4 regions of the Streptomyces sp. NBC_01451 genome follow, and region 2 is predicted to be linked to each of the others. Evidence: riboswitches for the same ligand, from Rfam matches in the RefSeq annotation. Region 2 holds a riboswitch; each other region holds the start of a gene.

Region 1 (4,198 bases), 2.1 Mb from region 2:
GGCTGCACTGCGGGCCGCCGCGCGGGCCTATCGGGACGCGGTGCGGGTGAGGGAAGGGGTGGCCGGGGTCTCCGGAGCGGCTACGGGCGAGTGACGGTGCCCTGAGCCGGGCCCGCCCCTCACGGAACCGCTCCCCAGGGTCGATGCTGAGGCCTGGGCGGCACGGGAGGCGTGCCGGAAGTGTGGCCGTCCCGGAGCCGAGAGGGCCCCGCGGGAGCCGTCCGCCCTCCCGATACCGTCACCGGGTGACCAACCAGCCCCTCTCCACGCCTCCGACCCCCGCCCCCGAACTCTTCACCTGGGAGTTCGCGACGGACCCCTACCCCGCCTACGCCTGGCTCCGAGAGCACGCCCCCGTGCACCGGACGAGACTTCCCAGTGGCGTCGAGGCCTGGCTGGTCACCCGTTACGTCGACGCCAAGCAGGCCCTCGCCGACCCCCGGCTCTCCAAGAACCCGGCTCACCACGACGAGCCCGCGCACGCCAAGGGCAAGACCGGTATCCCCGGTGAGCGCAAGGCCGAGCTGATGACCCATCTGCTCAACATCGATCCGCCGGACCACACCAGGCTCCGTCGGTTCGTCGCCAAGGCGTTCACTCCGCGCCGTGTCGCCGAGTTCGCGCCCCGCGTCCAGGAACTCACCGATCACCTGATCGACCGGTTCGCGGCGAACGGCTCCGCCGATCTCATCCACGAGTTCGCCTTCCCGCTGCCCATCTACGCGATCTGCGACCTGCTGGGCGTACCCCGCGAGGACCAGGACGACTTCCGGGACTGGGCCGGGATGATGATCCGGCACGGGGGAGGGCCCCGGGGCGGGGTCGCCAGGTCCGTGAAGAAGATGCGGGGCTATCTCGCCGAGCTGATCCACCGCAAGCGCGAGGCGCTGACCGACGTGCCCGAACCCGGCGAGGACCTGATCTCCGGGCTCATCCGTGCCTCGGACGAGGGCGAGCACCTCACCGAGAACGAGGTCGCGGCCATGGCGTTCATCCTGCTCTTCGCCGGTTTTGAGACAACCGTGAATCTGATCGGCAACGGCGTCCACGCCCTCCTCACCCACCCCGAGCAGCGCGCCCGACTCCAGGCGTCCCTCGCCGTCGAGGACTCCTCCCTCCTCGAAACCGGCATCGAGGAACTCCTCCGCTACGACGGTCCCGTCGAGCTGGCCACCTGGCGCTTCGCCACCCGGCCGCTCAGCGTCGGCGGGCAGGACATCGCGGCCGGCGATCCCGTCCTCGTCGTCCTCGCCGCCGCCGACCGGGACCCGGCGCGGTTCGCCGACCCCGACACCCTCGACCTCGCCCGCCGGGACAACCAGCACCTCGGATACGGCCACGGCATCCACTACTGCCTCGGCGCCCCGCTTGCCCGTCTGGAGGGGCGCAGCGCGCTCGCCACCCTTCTCACCCGCCTCCCCGACCTGCAACTCGGCGCAGATCCAGCCGAGTTGAGGTGGCGGGGCGGACTCATCATGCGCGGACTGCGTACCCTGCCCGTCGAGTTCACGCCGGTTCGGGGAACCGGGCACGCGGCGTCGAAGGGGTCGTAGAGGATCGCGGGAAGGTGACACTCCCTCAACAATGTGATCTTCACGTGATCTGCGCGGCATTAACTTGTGACAAGTGATCGCCTGTCGATACGTTCGTGCACCAGTGCGATGCCTTGCATCACTCGCATCACCCGTCGCACCGCTCCTCGCTGTCTCGTGAAAGGCCATCGCATGCTCTCCGGGAACGGTCGTCACCGTCGCCCCCGTCAGGCCCCGGCCGCGCTCGTCGCGGCCGGTGTGGCAGGCTCCGCCATCGCGATCCCGCTGCTCGGTGCGACCGGCGCCAGCGCGGCCAGCGGTACCACCTGGGACCGGGTCGCGGAGTGCGAGAGCGGCGGCTCCTGGAGTGCCGACGCCGGCAACGGCCACTACGGCGGGCTCCAGTTGACCCAGGCGGACTGGGAGAAGTACGGCGGTCTCGCGTACGCCGGGAGCGCCGACCAGGCCAGCCGTTCGCAGCAGATCGCCATCGGCGAGAAGATACTCGCCGACCAGGGGGCGGGGGCCTGGGAGGCCTGCGCACTGCTGTCCGGGCTCGGCAAGGACACCGCCTCGGCCGACGTCGACACCGGCGTGGCCGGGGGTGGCGCCGACGATGCCGCGGACGGGACCTCGGGCCTGGGTCTGGCCTCGGGCTCGGACTCCACTCCCTCCTCCTCGACTTCGGCGTCACCCACCCCTTCGGGGTCGCCCTCTGTCGACCCCTCGGCCCCGACCGACGCCTCCGGCTCGTCGCCGTCCTCCGTGCCGTCCCTCGGGGCCACGACCGGCCCCGGCGACTCCGCCGGGTCGGCCATCTCCCTGTCGCCGTCCCCTTCCGCCCCGTCGCCGGGCGCGGGCGGCGAGGCGGAAGGGAGTGTTTCGCCCGTGGGCTCCGCAACGGGTGAAGAAGGGGGCAAATCCGGGCGCAGTGCGGGAAATCAGGTTGGTGAAGTCGGCGCCGAGGCGTCCGTCGGCGCCGAAACCCCCGCCGGTACCGGTCGTCACCGCGGCCAGGCCGAGGGCTCGTACGCCGGCAGTGTCGGGGGCGTCCTCTGGGGTGTCACCGACTCGCTCGATCTCGCGGGCGGACAGTCCGGGACCCCCGCCGGGACCGAGTCCTTCCTCGACGCGGACTCGGGCCTCGTCCTCCCCGGTCAGACCCTTGCGCTAGGTAGCGAACCCGGGCAAAACTAACCGGAGTTCACGTCATGGTTTGACGCTGAATGTCCGTTATCGATGCGGTGAGACAAAGGTCTCAGAAGCCCTGATCGTCTTTGTATTTCGGAGGATCAGCTGTTTACGGTCGTCATCGCCCGCCACAGTGGGCCCCGCCGGTCGTAACGCCGAATCCTGCCAACGGCCGTACGGGAACAGTCGTCGCTATCAAGCGCCGTAGGCAGGAGCGGGGGACCCAAGGTAAGTGCCGCACCGGGCAGTTGTCCCGGAGCGGCTTGGGGTGAAGCCGTACGCCGCCCGAGAGGGACGTACGGCCGGGCAACTCAACCGGCCCGAACCCGACAGCTCACCTCGCAGGCGTCGGTGAGGGGATCACGCATGCTGTTTACCGGTAAGGGCAAGCACCGCCGTCCGTCCAAGGCCACCCGGGTCGTCGCCATCGCCGGTGTCACCGGTGCCGCGGTCGCCGCTCCGCTCCTCGCGGCCGGCTCCGCCTCCGCCGCCACCTCCGCCGAGTGGGACACGGTCGCCCAGTGCGAGTCCGGTGGCAACTGGTCCATCAACACCGGCAACGGCTACTACGGCGGCCTCCAGTTCTCCGCCTCGACCTGGGCCGCGTACGGCGGCTCGGCGTACGCCTCCACCGCCGACCAGGCCTCCAAGTCCCAGCAGATAACCATCGCCGAGAAGGTCCTCGCGGGCCAGGGCAAGGGTGCCTGGCCGGTCTGCGGCACGGGCCTGTCCAGCGCCTCCTACAACGGCGGCGCGAGCAGCGGCACCGGCACGAGCGACAACAGCTCGTCCAGCAGCTCGAACAGCTCCAGCAACTCCGGCGAGACCTCCACCCGCTCCACCGACAACCAGCCGGCCTCGCGTTCGCAGGACCGGCCGGCCGCGAAGAAGACCGTCACCACCCCGACCGGCAAGAAGGTCAAGAAGGGCGACGGCGAGTACAAGGTCGTCAAGGGCGACAGCCTGAGCGCGATCGCCGAGGCGCACGACGTCAAGGGCGGCTGGCAGAAGCTCTTCCAGCTGAACAAGGACATCATCGACGACGCCGACTTCATCTTCCCGGGCCAGCAGCTGCACCTCAGCTGACGCGGCTGACGCGGCTGCACCTCGGCCGACGCCGCTGCGGCTCGGCCGAACCGCCGCCGACCCCGGCACCTGCGGGCCGGAACCCTCCCCGCATCCCGGCCGGTTCGTAGGTGAACCACAGGGCTCTCACATCCGTGCCTTCCATAGTGAGGGCCCGTGAGGGTCACCCCCGTCCCCCACGGGCTCCCCGCTTCGGTGCGTCTTCCCCCGTACGCACCGGAGCGGGGCTTTTTGTTCCCTGGGGGAACAATGTTTACCCTGGGTTCCGTTCATGTTCCGTCCATGGGGTGGTCGGACGGCTGGCCGATCCCCCGGAGCCGGTTAGGCTCATCAACGCGGAGCCGCTGCGGCCCCGTACCCGCGCGAGGCCCAGCAGCCCCGCGTACCCG
Region 2 (4,198 bases):
TGCGCACTGATCTTCGGCAGATCGGGGTCTCCGGAACCGGCGAACGCCGGTACCAGCCCGATCGTCGCGACCGTCAGACCGATCACCACGGCCGGGGCGGCGTACCGCGCGGCCTTGCGGCGCCGGGACGGCACGTCCTCGGCCTCGATCTCGGCCTCGATCCGGTTCCCGGCCTTGGCCTCTTCGTACGGTGCCATGTGTGCCTTACCTCCGTCGTCGGCGGCGGCTGTCCGTCCCACACTTGTCCACCCCGAGCCGCCATTCTCACCCGAACCGGTGAGGAGTGGTGGTTTCCATCTCACCAAATCGGCGAGGACGAATCGTCAGACCGTGGGCTCAACTCCGTGTACTGCTACGGGATGACATGAGGAGCCCCAACCTCCCCTGACCCGTAGGGGTCACACCCCGACATTTCAGCCCGTCTGGGGGTCCCCCTCTGGGGGAGTTTCAGGACGAGGCCCCTTCAGGGCCGAAGCGGGGGTCTGGGGGCGCAGCCCCCAGGAACGGGAAGGGACGGGCACGGGCGGCGGCGAACCCTCACCCCGCCCGATGCACCACCGCATCGCACATCTCCCGCAGCGCGGCCTTCGCATCGCACTCCGCCAACGGCACCAGCGCGGCCCGAGCCTCCTCCGCGTACCGCACCGTGTCCCGCCGCGCCTGCTCCAACGCCGGATGCACCCGCAGCCGGGCCAGCGCCTCCGCGTGCCGGGCGTCGTCGCTCAGGTCGGAGTCCAGCAGCTCGCACAACGCGACGTCCTCGGCCAGCCCCAGCCGGGCCACCCGCTCCCGCAGCCGGAGCACGGGCATCGTGGGAATGCCCTCCCGCAGATCCGTCCCCGGCGTCTTTCCCGACTCGTGGGAGTCGGACGCGATGTCCAGTACATCGTCGGCGAGCTGGAAGGCGACCCCGAGCCGCTCCCCGTACTGGGTGAGCACGTCCACGACGCTGTCGTCCGCCCCGGACATCATCGCCCCGAACCGGCAGGCCACGGCCACCAGGGACCCGGTCTTCCCGCCCAGCACGTCCAGATAGTGCTCGACGGGATCCCGCCCGTCCGACGGCCCCGCCGTCTCCAGGATCTGCCCGGTCACCAGCCGCTCGAACGCCTCCGCCTGCACCCGGACCGCCTCGGGCCCGAGGTCGGCGAGGATGTGCGAGGCGCGCGCGAACAGGAAGTCCCCGGTGAGGACCGCGACGGAGTTGCCCCAGCGCGTGTTGGCACTGGGCACCCCGCGCCGCACCTCGGCCTCGTCCATGACGTCGTCGTGATACAGCGTCGCGAGGTGGGTCAGCTCCACCACCACCGCGGACGGCACGATCCCCGGCGCATGCCGGTCCCCGAACTGTGCAGCGAGCATTACGAGCAGTGGCCGGAACCGCTTCCCGCCGGCCCGTACGAGATGCTGCGCGGCCTCCGTAATGAAGGGGACCTCGCTCTTGGTGGCTTCGAGCAACCCTTCCTCGACAGCCGCCAATCCGGCCTGGACATCGGCTTCGAGAGCCTGGTCCCGCACGCTCAGCCCGAACGGCCCGACGACGGTCACGAGGGATCTCCTGTCTGCTGGTGTCTACTGGCGGTCACACGGTGTGTCGATAGATCGTTGCCATCACTCAAGTCAGCGTATCCGGTCACGTTTCGATCACCGCGAGCGCCCGCCCGTCCAGCCCAGGCGGTATCGGATCACGACCGGAATGTTTTTGATCAGTCCAAAGCATGGACATTTATAAACATCCCGCATCCGGCACCTGAGCCCACACGCACATACGCCACCTCACCCCCACGCCTTTCCCACCCATCGCCACCCCTCGCCGCGACCGTCACCGGGACAACGTCGCGCATCGCACAGCAGGTTCCACTCCCACAACGGACATGCGCGTCCATTGATCAGCAAAAACCTCAAAATGCCCGCTCACGCCACCCGGATCACGACTACCCCCACTCCGTGATTCGAGTCACGCCCACAAGCAACCCCCACGACCCCCACTCCGCAAACTCCCCCTTCACAAAAGGCAAGTTGCCCTCCACGCGCCCTTTACTTTTTGACCGTTTTATCCCCAATGGGCGTCCCAAATAGGCAAGTCCTGCATTTCCGCCCCTTGTTCCATCCGTGTGCTCTCGCATACGTTTCGCGCCACACCGGGCGGCCCGCCGAATCCTGCCACCGCCCGCAGAGCAGACAACCCACCCACACATGACTCACGCAGGCAGGAGCGGGGGACCCAGGCAAGCCGCCGGTCCGGGCATTCACGCCGGAGCGGCTAGGGGTGAAGCCGTGCGCCGACAACGCGCCCGGCCGGGCATCTCCCGCCCGAACCCGACAGCTCACCTCGCAGGCGCCGGAGAGGACACACCATGCCCGTACGAGGTCGGCACCACCACGCGAGAACCTCCCGCCGCCCGCTCGCGCTCACGCGCACACTCGCCATCACCGGGACGGCCGCCGCAGCCCTGGCCATCCCCTTCCTGACCGCGACAACGGCATCAGCGGCACCGTCCGTCACGTCATCGACCACGACGTACTACGCGAACAACCTGGACGGCTGGATCCGCGAATCGCTCGACATCATGGCGCAGAACGGAATCCCCGGAACGTACGACGGCATCTACCGCAACGTCATCCGCGAGTCGTCGGGCAACCCGTACGCCATCAACAACTGGGACTCGAACGCCGCAGCCGGCACCCCCTCCAAGGGCCTCCTCCAGGTCATCGACCCGACCTTCGCCGCCTACCACGTCGCAGGCACCTCGTACGACCCCTACGACCCGATCGCGAACATCACCGCGGCCTGCAACTACGCGGCGGCGCGCTACGGATCGATAGACAACGTGTACGGGGCCTACTAGGCAGCCCCGGGCGGCAGGCAGCCCGGGGCAGCCGGCCCAGGTCTACCGGGCCGGCCGGCCCTGGTCCGCTACCGGCCCGCTCCGGCCCCGAACAGCCGCTCCAGCACCACCGCGATCCCGTCGTCCTCGTTCGAGAGGGTGACCTCGTCCGCCACGGCCTTGAGCTCGGGATGGGCGTTGGCCATGGCGACACCGTGGGCCGCCCAGTCGAACATCGGGATGTCGTTGGGCATGTCACCGAAGGCGATCGTGGCGGACGCGGTCAGCCCGAGATACTCGGCGGCCAGCGCGAGCCCCGTCGCCTTGGTGATGCCGCATGGCTGGAGTTCGACAGTGCCCGGCCCCGACATGGTGACCGTCGCGAGGGAACCGACCGCTCCGCGCGCCGCCGACGCCAACTCGTCGTCGGACAGGGACGGGTGACGCAGCAGCACCTTGCTGATGGGCGCGGTCCACAGATCGTCCCGGTGGGGCACCTGTACGGCCGGCAGCGTCGGGTGCGGCATCAGGTACCCGGGTTCGATGAGCGTGAGCCCGTCGACACCGTCCTGGTCGACGGCGGCGTACACCTGACCGACCTCGGCCTCGATCTTGCCGAGCGCGGTCTCCGCCAGCTCCCGGTCCAGGGTCACCGACCACAGCAGACGGTCCGCGCCGGCGTCGTACACCTGCGCCCCCTGCCCGCACACCGCGAGCCCCCCGGCGCCCAGGTCGTCGAGCAGTGGCCGGACTCTCGGAGCCGGCCGTCCGGTCACGACCAGATGCCGGACGCCCGCGGCCGTGACACGCGCAAGCGCGGCCCGGGACCGGTCGGAGAGCGTGTCGTCGGCACGCAGGAGCGTTCCGTCCAGGTCCGTGGCGATAAGTGCGTATGCGGTGGGTGCGGCCATGATCCAGAGAATACGGATCGTTCGGCCCATCGGTCTCCGTTCGAACCGGACGACGTTCGTTCTCCCGGCGGCAACAGCCCCGGCACCCGCACCGGTTCCCGCCGAAGGGACCGCTCGGGACGAACCGGAACTCGTGCCCTGCCTCCGCCCTGCCCGCGCCCCTCGCGCACGCCACCCGCGCCCTACCCGTGCGCCGCCGCCAGATGTCCCGCCAGCCGCGGTGACGCGAACTCCGTACCGCACACGAACCGCATCACCGGCCCGTACGAAGCAGCCGCAGGCAACCCCGTGAAGTACAACCCGGGTACGGAGGAGGCGTATCCGGCACCGAGCCTCGGCGTCCCCCGGCTCACCGCCAGCTCCGTACGCAGTTCATGCCCGAGGAAGTCCATCGCGGCGATGTCGACGCGGTAGCCGGTCGCGGCTATGACATGGTCGGCCGACAACTCCCCTACCCGG
Region 3 (4,198 bases), 3.6 Mb from region 2:
CTCGGGGAGCCGGGGCCACGACAAGTGGTGCGCGGGGTCGTCAGACGTTCACGCCGTGCGAGCGGAGGTAGGCGACGGGGTTGATGTCCGAGCCGTACTCCGGGGTCGTACGTGCCTCGAAGTGGAGGTGCGCCCCGGTGACGTTGCCGGTGGCTCCGGAGAGGCCTATCTGCTGACCCGGGGTGACCGTCTGGCCGACGGACACATTGATGGACGACAGATGACCGTACTGGGTGTACGTACCATCAATCATCTTGATCACGATGTTGTTGCCGTAGGACCCTCCCCAGCCGGCCTCGACGACGGTGCCGGAGCCCACCGCCTGGACGGTGGTGCCGGACGCGGCGTGGAAGTCGACACCGGTGTGGCTGCCGGAGGACCAGACGGCGCCGCCCGCCTTGTAGCCCGTGGAGATGTACGAGCCGGCGATCGGGGCGACGTAGCTGGTGAGGCGCTTGCGCTCGGCCTCACGGGCGGCACGGGCCTTCGCCTCGCGCGCCTCCTTGACCCGCTCCTCCGCTTCCTTCTTCGCGGCGGCGACGGCCCGCTTCTCGGCGGCGGCCTTCTCTGCGGCCTGTTCCTGGGCGGCGGCCTGCGCGTCTATCTCGTCGGCGAGCGACTCACCGATGGAGACCACCGGGGTGAGACCGGTCTGCTCGACGGTGGACTCCGCGGCGAGCGCCGGAGCTGCGAGGGAGCCGACGACGCCGGTGGTCGCGAGGGCGGCGACGCCGGCCGCGCGGACGGTCGTACGGGTGACAAGACTGGGGCGGCTGGGACGACGGTGCTTCCCGGTGGCGCGGGTGAACGCCATGTAGTGGTGGGTCCTTTCCTTCCTTCTCGCCTACCGGGTTAGCTGACGGGTTCGGAGCAGGAAGGTCTCCTACGGACACCCTCGCTGTACACGCGGGCATCCGATTCACCCCAGGGACTGCACATGGTGGGTCCCCGGCTCCCCTGGCTCGCGCCGTACGGGGACTCGGCGATGACTGTCCGGTGCCGCGGCTGCGGCGCAGTGCATGACGGACAGCCGGACAGACGCTAAACGGGACATCTTTCAATCAACAAACCGATCACGGGTTTTGTAGCGCATGCCACAGTGCAGACTGTCCACCTCTCCATCAATACGGACAACTTGCGCATCAACATGGACACAGAAGCCCCGGTGACGCTTTCGTCACCGGGGCTCCTGTCGTGTACGCCGGGTGCCGCTACTCGGCGGGGACGACGGTCACTTCGCCGATACCGAGGGCCCGGACGGGCTCCTCGATCGTCGCCGCGTCCCCGACGAGCACCGTCACCAGACGGTCCACCGGGAAGGCGTTGACGGCCGCCGCGGTGGCCTCCACCGTGCCGGTCGCGGCGAGCTGCCGGTACAGCGTCGCCTGGTAGTCGTCGGGCAGGTGCTGCTCGACCTGGTCGGCCAGCGTGCTCGCAACGGCCGCCGCGGTCTCGTACTTGAGCGGGGCGACTCCGACCAGGTTCTGCACCGCGACATCGCGCTCGGCGTCGGTGAGCCCCTCGGCCGCGAGGGTGCGCAGCACCTTCCAGAGGTCCGCCAGCGCGGGACCGGTGTTCGGCGTGTCGAAGGAGCCGCTGATGGCGAGCAGCGCGGCGCCCGTGCCGTCCGGGGCGGAGCGCAGCACCTGGCCGAACGCCCGCACACCGTAGGTGTAGCCCTTTTCCTCGCGCAGGACACGGTCCAGGCGGGAGGTGAGGGTGCCGCCGAGGCAGTACGTGCCGAGGACCTGGGCGGCCCAGACGCGGTCGTGCCGGTCGGCGCCGATGCGGCCGATGAGCAGCTGGGTCTGCACGGCGCCGGGGCGGTCCACGATGACGACACGGCCGGTGTCGTCGGCGGTCACCGGCGGCACGGGCCGCGGCTCGGCCGTCGAACCCGTCCAGGCCCCCAGGGTGTCGCCGAGCAGCGCGTCCAGGTCGACGCCGGTGAGGTCGCCGACGACCACGGCGGTGGCCGTGGCGGGCCGGACGTGCCTCTCGTAGAAGGCGCGTACGGCTGCCGCGTCGATCTTCGCGACCGTCTCCTCGGTGCCCTGGCGCGGACGTGACATGCGCGAGGACGCCGGGAACAGCTCCTTGTACAGCTGCTTGGCCGAGCGGCGGGCCGGGTTGGCCGTCTCGTGCGGGATCTCGTCGAGCCGGTTGCGCACCAGCCGCTCGATCTCGCTGTCCGAGAACGCGGGCGCCCTGAGTGCGTCGGCCAGCAGACCGAGCGCCTTGGGGAGACGCGACACGGGGACTTCGAGGCTGAGCCGCACACACGGGTGGTCGGCGTGCGCGTCGAGGGTGGCGCCGCAGCGCTCCAGCTCGGCGGCGAACTCCTCGGCGGAGTGCTTGTCGGTGCCTTCGGAGAAGGCCCGGGCCATGATCGTGGCCACTCCGTCGAGACCGGCCGGCTCGGCCTCCAGGGGGGCGTCGACGAGTACCTCGACGGCGACGACCTGCTGGCCGGGGCGGTGGCAGCGCAGGACGGTCAGACCGTTGCCGAGGGTGCCGCGCCCGGGGGCCGGGAAGGCCCAGGGCCTGGCCTCGCCCGCCTGGGGCTGGGGGTGGAACTCCATCGTGGCGAGCTCGGTCACTTGGCCGCCTCCTCGTCGGTGTCGGTGGCTTCGATCGTGGCCTCGGCCTCGGGGTCCTGGGGCGGATCCGCGTCCTCGGCGGTCTCGCCGGAGACCGGCTCGTAGACGAGCACCGCGCGGTTGTCGGGGCGCAGCCGGTCCTTGGCGGCCTGCTGGACCTCCTCGGCCGTGACGTCGAGCACGCGCTCCACGGCGGTCAGGGCGAGCTGCGGGTCGCCGAACAGCACCGCGAAACGGCACAGTTCGTCGGCGCGGCCCGAGACCGTGCCGAGCCGGTCGAGCCACTCGCGCTCCAACTGGGCCTGGGCGCGTTCCATTTCCTCGGCCGTGGGGCCCTCCGCGGCGAACCGGGCGAGCTCCTCGTCGACGGCGGCCTCGATGACCGGCACCTCGACGTCCGCGGAGGTCTTCACGTCCAGCCACCCCAGGGAGGGTGCTCCGGCCAGCCGCAGCAGGCCGAAGCCGGCCGCCACCGCCGTACGGTCCCGCCGTACGAGCCGGTTGTAGAGCCGGGAGGACTCGCCGCCGCCGAGGACGGTGAGCGCCAGGTCGGCCGCGTCGCACGCGCGCGTGCCGTCCTCCGGGAGCCGGTAGGCGGCCATCAACGCGCGCGCGGGGACCTCCTCCTCGACGACCTCGCGCAGTTCCTCGCCGATGACGTCGGGGAGGGCGCCGGAGCGCGGCGCGGGCTTGCCGTCGTGCCCGGCGATGGATCCGAAGTACTTCTCGACCCAGGCGAGCGTCTGGACGGGGTCGATGTCCCCGACGACCGACAGGACGGCGTTGTTGGGCGCGTAGTACGTGCGGAAGAACGCGCGCGCGTCCTCCAGCGTCGCCGCGTCCAGATCGGCCATGGAGCCGATCGGCGTGTGGTGGTAGGGGTGGCCCTCCGGGTAGGCGAGGGCGGTCAGCTTCTCGAACGCCGTCCCGTACGGGACGTTGTCGTAGCGCTGCCGCCGCTCGTTCTTGACGACGTCCCGCTGGTTCTCCATCGACTCGTCGTCGAGGGCCGCGAGCAGCGAGCCCATGCGGTCGGCCTCCAGCCAGAGCGCGAGCTCCAGTTGGTGGGTGGGCATGGTCTCGAAGTAGTTGGTGCGCTCGAAGCTGGTGGTCCCGTTGAGCGAGCCGCCCGCGCCCTGGACCAGTTCGAAGTGGCCGTTGCCCTTCACCTGGCCCGAACCCTGGAACATCAGGTGCTCGAAGAGGTGAGCCAGGCCGGTACGGCCCTTGACCTCGTGGCGCGACCCGACGTCGTACCAGAGGCACACCGCTGCGACCGGGGTCAGGTGGTCCTCGGAGAGCACCACGCGCAGCCCGTTGGCGAGGCGGTGCTCTGTCGCTGTCAGGCCGCCGGAGCCTGCCTCGGCTGTGGCCGTGTGACCCATGGGCATGTACGTCCCTTCGATCGCGGATGCGGTTGTTGCAACCGCTGTTTTCCTGCCGGTCCTGCCACTGTATGCAAGCGTGTGGAGTGCTGGCGAAGTTCCCGGCGGACGTACGCCGACAGCGAGATTCCCCGCCTTCCAGGCGGTACGTTTCAGCATCAGCGGCCATGGCCCAACACCGCCGCAGGCACGGGCCTTGGTCCGCGTTGTCAG
Region 4 (4,198 bases), 4.6 Mb from region 2:
ACGAACTGCTGCACCTGCACTGGGGTCCCCGGATCGCACTCGCCGACGCGGAGGCGCTCGCCGTCCGTCCGCTGCCCGACTACTGGCCCTTCGAGGCGCCGCTCGACGGCCACGAGGAGTACCCGGTGGAGGGCGGCCCCCGTTTCGTCAGGCCCGCGCTGTCCGTGCGGACCGACGAGCGCCGGGGCACCGAGTGGCGCTTCGAGGCGTACGAGACCGAGGGCGGCGCCGGGGGTGACGAGCTGCGGCTGAGGTTCCGTGACGCGGGGCTGGTGATCACGCTCCACTACCGGATGCGCCACGACGTCGTGGAGCGCTGGGTGACCCTCACCCATGACGGGCCCGCCGGAACCGGCCCGCTGGAGCTGCTCCGCGCGGACTCCGCCACCTGGACGCTCCCCGAACGCGACGGCTGGCGTCTCTCCCAGCTGCACGGACGCTGGGCCGCCGAGTCCCGGCTCGTGAGAACGGACCTCACCTACGGTGAGAAGGTCATCGGCAGCCGGCGCGGTCACACCGGGCACCAGCACCTGCCCTGGGTGGCGCTCGACACCGACGCGACCGAGGAGCGCGGCGAGGTGTACGCGTGCGCGCTCGGCTGGTCGGGCTCCTGGCGGATCGCCGTCGCCCAACTGCCCGACGCGCGCGTGCAGGTCACCGGCGGCGCCGGATACGACGACTCGGGCCTGCTGCGCCTTGCGGCGGGCGAGTCCTTCACCACGCCCGTCTTCGCGGGGCTGTGGACCGACCTGGGGCACGGCGGGGCGAGCCGGGCATGGCACGCGTACCAGCGCGCGTTCGTCGTCCCGGACGCGGACCGGGACCGGCCCGTGCTCTACAACTCCTGGGAGGCCACGGAGTTCGACATCTCCGAGGAGCAGCAGGGGACGCTGGCCCGGCGGGCCGCCGCGATCGGCGTCGAACTGTTCGTCGTGGACGACGGCTGGTTCGGGGCCCGTACCAGCGACCGGGCCGGGCTCGGCGACTGGACGCCCAACCCGGACCGCTTCCCGGCGGGCCTGAAGCCGCTCGCCGAGTACGTGCACGCCCTGGGGATGCAGTTCGGCATCTGGGTCGAGCCCGAGATGGTCAATCCGGACAGTGACCTGTACCGCGCGCACCCCGACTGGGTGCAGTTCCAGCCGGGACGGAAGCGGACGGAGTTCCGCAACCAGCTCGTACTGAACCTCGCGCGCGACGATGTCCGCGAGTACCTCTGGGAGCAGCTCGACGGGATGCTCTCCAGCGCCCCGATCGACTATGTGAAGTGGGACTTCAACCGCTGCTTCACCGACGCCGGCTGGCCCGGTGAGGACTACCCGCAGCGTCTCTGGGTCGACCACGTGCACGGGCTGTACGCCCTGCTGGACCGGTTGCGGGAGGCCCATCCGAACGTCGCCTTCGAGTCCTGCTCGGGCGGCGGAGGCCGGATCGACCTCGGTGTCCTCGCTCGTACGGACCAGGTGTGGACCTCCGACAACACCGACCCGCTGGACCGGCTCGCCATCCAGGAGGGCTTCAGTCAGATCCATCCGGCGCGGGTCATGGCGGCCTGGGTCACGGACAGCCCGAACACCCAGCTCAACGGCCGGGTGAGCTCGTTGCGGTTCCGGTTCGTGAGCGCGATGGCCGGAGTGCTCGGTGTCGGCGGCGACCTCACGAAGTGGACGGAGGAGGAGCTGGCCGAGGCGGGGGAGTGGGTGGGGCTCTACAAGGAGATCCGGCCCGTCGTGCAGCGCGGCGACCTCTACCGGCTGCGGCGCCCCACCGGCGGGCTGAGCGCGGTGCAGTACGTGCTCGGGGACGAGACCGTCGTCCTCGCCTGGCTCCAGGCGCAGCACTACGGGGAACCGGTCCCGGCGCTGCGGTTGCGCGGCCTCGACCCGGCGGCGACCTATGAATGCCGTGAAACGGGTGAAATCCACCGTGGGGCCGTGCTCCTGCATCGTGGCCTGCGGACCGGGCTGAAGGGTGACCTCGAAGCGGCGGTTTTCCGACTTCGTCGGATCTGATTCTTCTGTCCGTTATGGCGCCTTCATTCCAACTCGCAAGGAAATGAGGGTTGCTGTGAATCCAGTGCGTGAGCAGGGTCATATCCGTGACCCTGAGTCGCCGTCATGTTCACGTAATTTCGGTGTGCTTCAAGGGAGTTCCAGGGATTGAGAGATCCGGAATTCACGGACAGTGACCGGGAATTCTGGGGAGGATCACAGGAAATCCGTACACAGGGAACTTGAGGCTTGTTCCGGTGCGTCCTGGTCGCTTACGTTCGCCACCAATCCGGACGGACGCCCAATCCTGCCGCCGCCCGGAGCCCGCATCGAACACCCGAGAACGGCAGGAGCGGGGGACCCACAGGTAGAACGCCTGTTCCGGTCTCTGGAACAGGCTTGGGGTTAAGTCACGTTCAGGCGTGGCCGGACATCTCCAGTCCGCACCCGACAGCTCACCTCGCAGGCGACGGAGAAGGAATTCGCCATGCCCGCGAAGGGTAAGCACCGCCGTCCGAAGTCCCAGCGATTCACCCGCTCGATAGCCGTCGCCGGAACCGGCGGAGCGGCACTCGCTCTGCCGTTGCTGGGAGCCACCGGAGCCCATGCGGCCACGGCCGAGTCCGCGACGCAGTCCGTGTCGACGCTTTCGGAGACCGCCAAGTCCGTAACGGCCGAAAACGTCTCCGCCAAGACGGCCAAAACCGAGAAGTCCGCGGCGTCGGCGCCTTCCGCCGCCGAGAAGTCGAGTGTCAGGACCTACGCGGTCCAGGCCGGCGACTACCTCTCGAAGATCGCCCAGGAGCAGAGCGTCAGCGGTGGCTGGCAGAAGCTCTACTCGGACAACCGCACCGCCATCGGCGCCGATCCGGGTCTGATCCACCCCGGTCTGAAGCTGACGATCGGCAAGAAGGCCGCGTCGGCCTCCTCGCCTTCCTCGTCCTCCGCCAAGTCCTCGTCCTCCTCGAAGTCCACGCGGACGGAGAGTTCCAAGCCGGCCGCCGAGAGCGCGACGGCCCAGACCTCGACGACGACCGAGGTTGCCGACACCGGCAGTTCGGGCGGCTTCACGCTTCCGGTGGCCGGTGCCACCATCGGCACCGCCTACCACGTCGCGGGCAGCATGTGGTCCAGCGGCTACCACACGGGCGTCGACTTCGTCGTCCCGACCGGTACCTCGCTCAAGGCCGTCGGCGCCGGCACCGTCGTCTCCGCCGGCTGGGGCGGCGCGTACGGCAACCAGGTCGTCATCCAGCTCGCCGACGGCTACTACGCCCAGTACGCCCACCTCTCCCAGCTCTCCGTCTCGGCGGGCCAGAGCGTGACGGAGGGGCAGCAGATCGGCCTCTCCGGTGCCACCGGCAACGTGACCGGGCCGCACCTGCACTTCGAGATCCGCACCACCCCGGACTACGGCTCCGACGTGGACCCGGTCGCGTATCTCCGCTCGAAGGGCGTCGCCGTCGGCTGACACGCGCACGATGAGGTGGGCCACGAGTCGCGTCGTCCCGTTATTCCGGGTTGACCAACACTTGACGAGTGGCTTATCTCACCGCGAGTCAACCCCTTCCTACGGTCGCGTAGCTCACATCGGAAGGTGAATCATGGGCCGATGTGGCAGACGATTCGAAGAATGACAGCAGAGCGGTGATCGGGTCGTACGTGGCGGTGGGGGACAGCTTCACCGAGGGCGTTGGCGACCCCGGCCCCGACGGGGCGTTCGTCGGCTGGGCCGACCGGTTCGCGGTACTGCTCGCGGACCGGCGCCCGGAGGGCGACTTCGACTACACGAACCTCGCGGTACGCGGGAGGCTGCTCGACCAGATCGTGGCCGAGCAGCTTCCGCAGGCCAGGGAGCAGGCGCCGGACCTGGTCTCCTTCTGCGCGGGCGGCAACGACATCATCCGGCCCGGCAGCGACCCGGACGAGGTCGCCGAGCGCTTCGAGCGAGCGGTGATCGGCCTCACCTCGGCGGTCGGCACGGTCATGGTGACGACCGGGTTCGACACCCGCAACGTCCCGGTGCTGAAGCACATGCGCGGCAAGATCGCCACGTACAACGGACATCTGCGGGCCATCGCCGACCGGTACGGCTGTCCCGTGCTCGACCTGTGGTCCCTGAAGACCATCCAGGACCGCCGGGCCTGGGACGGCGACCGGCTGCATCTGTCGCCCGAGGGTCACACGCGCGTGGCGCTGCGCGCGGG

The links. A riboswitch is a leader RNA that binds a small molecule or an ion and turns the genes downstream of it on or off. The one in region 2 is predicted to bind cyclic di-AMP.
Region 1: it holds a riboswitch for cyclic di-AMP, as region 2 does, so the genes downstream of both, OG595_RS16445 (transglycosylase family protein) here and OG595_RS25740 (transglycosylase SLT domain-containing protein) in region 2, are expected to answer to the same signal.
Region 3: it holds a riboswitch for cyclic di-AMP, as region 2 does, so the genes downstream of both, OG595_RS09510 (M23 family metallopeptidase) here and OG595_RS25740 (transglycosylase SLT domain-containing protein) in region 2, are expected to answer to the same signal.
Region 4: it holds a riboswitch for cyclic di-AMP, as region 2 does, so the genes downstream of both, OG595_RS05435 (M23 family metallopeptidase) here and OG595_RS25740 (transglycosylase SLT domain-containing protein) in region 2, are expected to answer to the same signal.

Annotation. Positions count from the first base shown of each region.
Region 1 covers NZ_CP109479.1:3,799,020-3,803,217, reverse strand. Annotated here, with positions in the region: gene OG595_RS16460 (nucleoside triphosphate pyrophosphohydrolase) at 1-94, shown strand, start outside; gene OG595_RS16455 (cytochrome P450 family protein) at 246-1,553, shown strand; gene OG595_RS16450 (transglycosylase family protein) at 1,725-2,729, shown strand; cyclic di-AMP (ydaO/yuaA leader) riboswitch at 2,914-3,086, shown strand; gene OG595_RS16445 (transglycosylase family protein) at 3,090-3,809, shown strand.
Region 2 covers NZ_CP109479.1:5,875,696-5,879,893, reverse strand. Annotated here, with positions in the region: gene OG595_RS25750 (DUF2092 domain-containing protein) at 1-197, opposite strand, end outside; gene OG595_RS25745 (polyprenyl synthetase family protein) at 538-1,548, opposite strand; cyclic di-AMP (ydaO/yuaA leader) riboswitch at 2,195-2,356, shown strand; gene OG595_RS25740 (transglycosylase SLT domain-containing protein) at 2,358-2,849, shown strand; gene OG595_RS25735 (HAD family hydrolase) at 2,918-3,739, opposite strand; gene OG595_RS25730 (FAD-dependent oxidoreductase) at 3,922-4,198, opposite strand, start outside.
Region 3 covers NZ_CP109479.1:2,246,314-2,250,511, forward strand. Annotated here, with positions in the region: gene OG595_RS09510 (M23 family metallopeptidase) at 41-814, opposite strand; cyclic di-AMP (ydaO/yuaA leader) riboswitch at 827-995, opposite strand; gene OG595_RS09515 (M16 family metallopeptidase) at 1,212-2,600, opposite strand; gene OG595_RS09520 (M16 family metallopeptidase) at 2,597-3,991, opposite strand.
Region 4 covers NZ_CP109479.1:1,248,647-1,252,844, reverse strand. Annotated here, with positions in the region: gene OG595_RS05440 (alpha-galactosidase) at 1-2,012, shown strand, start outside; cyclic di-AMP (ydaO/yuaA leader) riboswitch at 2,316-2,475, shown strand; gene OG595_RS05435 (M23 family metallopeptidase) at 2,479-3,462, shown strand; gene OG595_RS05430 (SGNH/GDSL hydrolase family protein) at 3,639-4,198, shown strand, end outside.